One region of the [Ruminococcus] lactaris ATCC 29176 genome, then DNA from elsewhere that is predicted to be linked to it. Evidence: predicted binding sites of a transcription regulator. Region 1 holds the regulator's gene; the other holds the start of a gene.
The links. Region 1 encodes Rex, which represses fermentation and respiration genes when NADH is low (regulators of the CRP and FNR family bind a similar motif). Its sites were predicted from a motif close to ATTGTTAANTANTTAACAAT; they were not measured.

Region 1 (3,765 bases):
TCGGAAGCCTGCTGATCCGTTCAATGGAAGATGCACTTTCTTCCGTTACCGGGAATCCGATCCTTCCCATTCCGGTATCAATCTTAATATGAAAATACGCAGTCTTTCCAAGTCTTTGTGCAGCCTCTGACATTCCCCGTGCCATTTCTTCAGTATAAACCGCAGCACGAATCTCTTTTTCTACCATCTCCTCGTATTCGTCCGGGAAGACACATCCCAGTACCAGAATCGGCTTTTTGATCCCCTGTTCACGCAGGACACCCGCCTCTCCCATACATGCAACAGCATAGCCCCAGATATATGGCATCTCTTCAAACATTTTCGCCAGCGGAACTGCCCCATGACCATATCCGTCGGTCTTGATGACTGCGATCAGTTTTCCGTCTTCGCCAATCCGCTTTTTCATCTGCTCCATATTATATGCAATGGCATCCAAATCGATATATGCACAAACTCTGCTGTATTTCTTCATTTAGTTACACTCCTTTGCTTTCTTCATCGCTACCTGTATTCCATGGATCAGATCCCTTGCGAGAACACTGTAACCACCTTTTTTATCCCTTGCCTCATCTCCACCACAGGCATGCAGAAAAACGCCTGTCACTGCACTTTGAAATCCATCCATTCCCTGTGCGAGAAGTCCGGTGATCACACCCGCAAGCACATCTCCCGAACCGCCTTTTGCCATGGCTGCATTGCCTGCCAGATTAAGGAAGTTCTGCCTGTCTTTCTGGGCAACTATCGTCCTGCTGTCTTTTAAGACACAGATACACGGGGATTCCTCGGTAAACCGGTGAAGTACTTCAAACCGCCGTTCTACAATTTCTGATACAGAGATTCCTGTCAGCCGGGACATTTCTTTCATATGAGGGGTGAGGATCATATTTTTCCCAAGTTTTTTATACAGATCTTTCCTTCCTGCAAGAAGGTTCAGTCCATCTGCATCAATCACGCAGGAACACTTTGCTTTCTCTATTGTATGCAGCAAAATCTTTTCTGATCTACTGCTTTGTCCTAATCCACAGCCGATACAGATGACATCTGCCCACCCGATCAGTTGATCCAGTTTCTCTTCATCATACTCTCTATAGCAGGAAATGATCGCCTCTGGAAGAAGTCCCTGAAGTACCTGCCTGTTCTCTTCTGCTGTATAGATCTGGACAAGTCCGGCACCAACCGTATACGCTGCTGTAGCTGAAAGATAAGCTGCTCCTGCCATTCCCGGACTGCCGGTGATCATAAGGACTCTGCCAAAACTGCCCTTATGCGAATCCTCTTTTCTTTCCGGCAGCAGATTTCCCAGCTCCTTTTTATCATAGGTCATGCAGACACTTTTCTGTTCAAAAAAGTACTCGGGATCAATCCCGATCGTTACCGGAACAACCTCTCCCGCACAGATCTGTCCCGGATACAAAGCACAGCCACGCTTCTGACATGCCATAGATACTGTCAGTTCCGCCTGAAATGCAATACCAAGCACCTTTCCTGTAGCAGAACAGATTCCTGATGGAATATCCACTGCAACCTTCTGTGCCGTCTGCCGGTTCATCCATCCGATCACATCTCTGTAGTGTCCTGCAACTTCTCTGCACAGACCAACGCCAAAAATTGCATCAATGATCACAGTATACTCTTTCTCGGGGATTTCTGTAAACAAATTAATCCCGAGATTTTTGTCGATCTGAGCCTGCAATCTGCATTCTTCCGTCATAGAGCTTTCTCTTCCCGTAAAAAGCACATCCACATGGCAGCCCTTTTCAGCCAGAAGTCTTGCCACAGCAAATCCATCTCCGCCATTATTTCCACTGCCGCATACGATCAGTGGTCGCCTTAAATCCTTTTTCTTTTCTTCCAGTACTTCAACAATTTTTAATGCTGCCCTCTCCATAAGAACCACAGAAGGTACACCGATCTGCTGGATCGTATACTGATCTGCTTTCTTCATCTGTTCTCCGTCCGGTAAATATCTCATGAGCAGTCCCCTTTCTTTTAAAGACAAACTGCTGCGGACCGGTCCAGCTATGACCATACCCGCAGCAGTCCTCTGCTATTTTTGAATTTCATTGTGCTGGCTGATATTATAAGACAATTTCATCAGACTGTCAGCAAGATGTACACTCTCCACAATGACATCCTTGGGAAGTGTAAGATCCGTATGTGCAAAATTCCAAATGGCCTTGATCCCATTCGCTACCAGGACATCCGCTACTTCCTCCGCTTTTGACTTGGGAAGTGTAAGAGCTGCAATCTCAATATCATTTTCCTGCAGGTATCCTTCCAGTTCATCCAGCATTCTGACAGGGATTCCCCGGATCGTCACTCCCTCAAGACGCGGATTCACATCAAATAAACTTTTTAAAATAAATCCATTCCGTTCAAATGATGCATAATTTGCCAGTGCCTGTCCAAGATTACCGGCACCGATAATAATAAAGTTATGATCCTTATCCAGTCCCAGTATCTTTCCAATCTCCGTATAAAGGTACTTTACATTATATCCATATCCCTGCTGTCCAAATCCACCGAAATTGTTCAGATCCTGCCGGATCTGGGATGCTGTTACCTGCATCTTTTTACTCAGGTCATTGGATGAGATCCTCTCTACACCCGCTTCAAGCAGGTCTCCCAAATATCTATAATATCTTGGAAGCCTGGAAATTACGGCACGTGATATTTTTCTTTGTTCCACTTCCATTGCCCTCCACATCATAATCTACCCAACATTATATAGAATAGTTAAACTTCTGTCAAACTTTACTTTCCTACTTCTTGTATTTTCGGCTATTTTCGATATAATAGATACTTGGAGTTTTATAATAATGAAGAGCCATTTTAAAATAAGAACTATGATATAAGGAGTTTATTGATTATGATTTTAGCCTGTCACAATCTGAATAAAGCATTCGGCGAACATACCATTGTCTGCGACGGTTCTTTTCATATTGAAGACCGGGAGAAGGCAGCTCTTGTCGGGATCAATGGTGCCGGGAAATCTACGATTCTGAAAATGATCATCGGGGAGGAACCCCTGGACGGTGGCGATGTTATTCTTGCCAAAGGGAAGACTCTCGGTTATCTTGCACAGCGTCAGGATCTGACATCCGGCAATACAATCTATGAGGAAGTAAAAAGTGCAAAAGCCGATATCTTTGCAATGGAAGCCCAGCTTCGTTCCATCGAGCAGGAACTGAAATCCTTAACCGGGGAAGATCTGAAAAACCGGCTGGATACATACAACCGGCTTCAGTCTGAATATGAGGCCAAAAATGGCTATGCCTGTGAAAGTGAAATCACTGGTGTCCTGAAGGGGCTTGGATTTACAGAGGATGATTTTTCCAAGCAGACCGATACCCTCTCAGGAGGTCAGAAGACACGAGTCTCTCTTGGAAAACTGCTTCTGACAAGCCCTGATATCCTCTTACTGGACGAGCCGACCAACCATCTGGATCTTAGTTCCATTGCATGGTTGGAAACGTATCTTTTAAATTATTCAGGAGCCGTATTGATTGTTTCCCATGACCGGTATTTTCTGAACCGTGTCGTAACAAAAGTCATTGAGGTCGATCAGGCTCATATTCGTATGTATATGGGAAACTACAAAGCCTATGCAGCGAAAAAGCAACAGATCCGTGATGCCCGCCTGAAAGAATACATGAACCAGCAGCGTGAAATAAAGCATCAGCAGGCAGTCATCGAGAAACTTCGTTCTTTCAACCGGGAGAAATCCATCAAGCGGGCTGAAAGCCGGGAAAAAATGTTGGACCG
Region 2 (3,765 bases), 990 kb from region 1:
GACGGTGTACTGCACGAGTTCAGTTCCATCCCGGGTGTTAAAGAAGATGTGACAGAGATTATCATGAACCTGAAATCCCTGGCAATCAAGAACACTTCTGAGTCTGATGAAGTAAAGACAGCTTATATCGAATACGAAGGAGAAGGTGTTGTAACCGGTGCTGATATCCAGGCTGATTCCGATATTGAGATCGTAAATCCGGAGCAGGTAATTGCTACATTAAGCGGTGGCAAGGACAGCAAGCTCTATATGGAACTCACGATTACAAAAGGAAGAGGATATGTAAGTTCAGATAAGAATAAGACAGAAGATATGCCGATCGGTGTACTTCCGATTGATTCTATTTACACTCCGATCGATCGTGTAAATCTGACAGTACAGAATACCCGTGTTGGTCAGATCACAGATTATGACAAGCTGACATTGGATGTGTGGACAAAAGGTACAATGGCTCCTGATGAAGCAGTCAGCCTTGCCGCAAAAGTTTTAAGTGAGCACCTGAAGCTCTTTATCGATCTTTCTGAAGTTGCACAGCAGGCAGAAGTTATGATCGAAAAAGAAGATGATGAAAAAGAAAAGGTTCTTGAGATGAGCATTGATGAGCTTGAACTTTCAGTTCGTTCTTATAACTGTCTGAAGAGAGCCGGTATCAATACCGTTGAAGAACTTACAAATAAGACTCCTGAAGATATGATGAAAGTTCGTAATCTCGGACGTAAATCCCTTGAGGAAGTACTTGCTAAGCTGAAAGAACTTAATCTTGAACTGAACCATAGTGAAGAGTAAGATCCTGTCGCAAAGACAGAAGAAACCGAAGCATCGTTTGAGATGTTCGGCAGTGATTGAATATCCTGTCGGTAAGCCCGAAGAGTTCGGCAGGAGCATTTGATTAATAAGCCCGAAGATGCATAACCAAATGTGAATGAATGGAGGAATAAAAAATGGCAAAGTATAGAAAGCTCGGCAGAACAGCCAGCCAGAGAAAAGCTTTACTGAGAAACCAGGTAACAGCACTTCTTAGCAACGGAAAGATCGTTACTACAGAAGCTAAGGCAAAAGAGATCCGTAAGCAGGTAGAAAGCCTGATCGCTCTCGCTGTAAAAGAAAAAGATAACTACGAAGAAGTTACAGTAAAGGCTAAAGTTGCACGTAAAGATGCTGATGGCAAGCGTGTAAAAGAAGTCGTTGACGGAAAGAAAGTTACTGTATACGATGAAGTAGAAAAGACAATTAAGAAAGATAAGCCAAGCAGACTGCACGCAAGACGTCAGATGCTCAAAGTTCTCTTCCCGGTTAAAGAAGGCGAGAAGAAGAACATGAAAGAAGTAGATATGGTTGCAAAGCTCTTTGATGAGATCGCACCGAAGTATGCAGACCGTAACGGTGGTTATACAAGAATCGTAAAGATTGGTCAGCGTAAAGGTGACGCAGCTATGGAAGTTCTGATTGAGCTTGTATAATCTATATTAGATATTTAAAATTCTATGATCCTCTGTAGGATGAGATAATCCTGCAGAGGATTTTTAGCATATATTTGAAAAAAAGCATGGATTTGGTGAAAATGCACAAAAAAACACCAAAAAAATGTGTTAAATTATTAACAAAAGCGACATTGACAATTTATTAACGAACGAGTTATACTAATATCTGTGATCAGGAATGACCTGATAGGAAATGATTCATTCAAGTACAGGAGGAATAATCTAATGGCTAAGAAAGAAACCGCAAAGACTGTAGAGAAGACAGTTAATACCGGATTCATTGACAATGTAGAGGCCCTTGAGGCGAAAATGAAAGAGATGCGTGAGGCACAGAAAGTATTCGCTACTTTTACTCAGGAGCAGGTAGATAAGATCTTCTACGAAGCTGCTATGGCTGCCAACAAGGCACGTATCCCGCTTGCAAGACAGGCAGTAGAAGAGACTCAGAGAGGTATTCTCGAGGATAAGGTCATCAAAAATCATTACGCAGCAGAGTACATCTACAATGCATATAAAGATACAAAGACATGTGGTGTGATCGAGGAAGATAAGGCATACGGAATTAAGAAGATCGCAGAGCCAATCGGACTTGTTGCAGCAGTTATCCCGACAACAAACCCGACATCAACAGCAATCTTTAAGACTCTGATCTGCTTAAAGACAAGAAATGCAATCATCATCAGCCCACATCCGGCTGCAAAGGCATCTACAATTGCAGCAGCTAAGGTTGTTCTGGATGCAGCAGTGAAAGCCGGAGCTCCGGAAGGAATCATCGGATGGATCGATGCTCCGTCACTGGAACTGACAAATACAGTAATGAGAGATGCTGATATCATCCTTGCAACAGGTGGTCCTGGAATGGTTAAAGCAGCTTACTCTTCAGGAAAACCGGCACTCGGAGTTGGAGCTGGTAATACACCGGTTATCATCGACGATACAGCAGATGTAAGAATGGCAGTAAACTCTATCATTCATTCTAAGACATTTGATAATGGTATGATCTGTGCTTCAGAGCAGTCCGTAACTGTTCTTGAAAGCGTATATGAGGAAGCTAAGAAAGAATTCCAGTACAGAGGATGCTACTTCCTGAAACCAGGTGAGGAGCTTGACAAAGTTCGGAAGACAATCATCATCAACGGTGCATTGAACAGCAAGATCCCTGGAAAGTCAGCTTACGAGATCGCTAAGATGGCTGGCGTAGATGTTCCGAAGGAGACAAAGATCCTTATCGGTGAAGTTGAGTCTGTAGATATCTCAGAAGAGTTTGCACATGAAAAATTATCTCCGGTACTTGGTATGTATAAAGCTAAGACATTTGATGAGGCACTTGAGAAAGCAGCTCAGCTTGTAGCAGACGGTGGATACGGACATACATCATCTCTTTATGTTCATCCGGCTGAGACAGAGAAGATCGCTAAGCATGCAGCAGCAATGAAGACTTGCCGTGTTCTGATCAATACACCTTCTTCTCACGGTGGAATCGGAGATCTTTACAACTTCAAGATGGCTCCGTCTCTGACACTTGGATGCGGTTCTTGGGGTGGAAACTCAGTTTCCGAGAACGTAGGAGTGAAACATCTTCTTAATATCAAGACAGTAGCTGAGAGGAGAGAGAATATGCTGTGGTTCAGAACACCTGAAAAGGTATACTTTAAGAAAGGTTCTATGCCGGTTGCACTGGATGAACTTGGTACAGTAATGCACAAGAAGAAAGCATTCATCGTAACAGACTCTTTCCTGTACAAGAATGGATATGTAGCTCCGATCGAAAAGAAACTGGACGAGATGGGAATCCAGCATACATGCTTCTTTGAGGTTGCTCCAGACCCGACACTTCAGTGTGCTCGTAAGGGTGTTGATCAGATGAGACAGTTCGAGCCAGATACAATCATCGCTCTTGGTGGTGGATCTGCAATGGACGCTGGTAAGATCATGTGGATCATGTATGAGCATCCAGAAGCAAACTTTGAAGATATGGCTATGGACTTCATGGACATCCGTAAGAGAGTATTTACATTCCCTAAGATGGGAGAGAAAGCTTACTTCGTAGCTATCCCAACATCTTCAGGAACAGGTTCTGAGGTAACACCATTCGCAATCATCACAGACGCTGACACAGGTGTTAAATGGCCAATCGCTGACTACGCTCTGCTTCCAAACATGGCAATCGTAGACGTAGACAACATGATGACACAGCCGAAAGGACTGACAAGTGCTTCAGGTATCGACGTTATGACACATGCAATCGAGGCATATGTATCTATTATGGCTACAGATTACACAG

Region 2: adhE (bifunctional acetaldehyde-CoA/alcohol dehydrogenase) is a predicted target of Rex. The motif match lies at 1,586-1,605, and genes of this name have one in related genera.

The regions. Positions count from the first base shown of each region.
Region 1 is NZ_CP102292.1:1,408,832-1,412,596, forward strand. Features, by position in the region: gene alr (alanine racemase) at 1-472, opposite strand, end outside; gene NQ541_RS06690 (bifunctional ADP-dependent NAD(P)H-hydrate dehydratase/NAD(P)H-hydrate epimerase) at 473-1,972, opposite strand; gene NQ541_RS06695 (redox-sensing transcriptional repressor Rex) at 2,048-2,689, opposite strand; gene abc-f (ribosomal protection-like ABC-F family protein) at 2,870-3,765, shown strand, end outside.
Region 2 is NZ_CP102292.1:413,855-417,619, forward strand. Features, by position in the region: gene NQ541_RS02090 (DNA-directed RNA polymerase subunit alpha) at 1-786, shown strand, start outside; gene NQ541_RS02095 (bL17 family ribosomal protein) at 942-1,460, shown strand; gene adhE (bifunctional acetaldehyde-CoA/alcohol dehydrogenase) at 1,707-3,765, shown strand, end outside.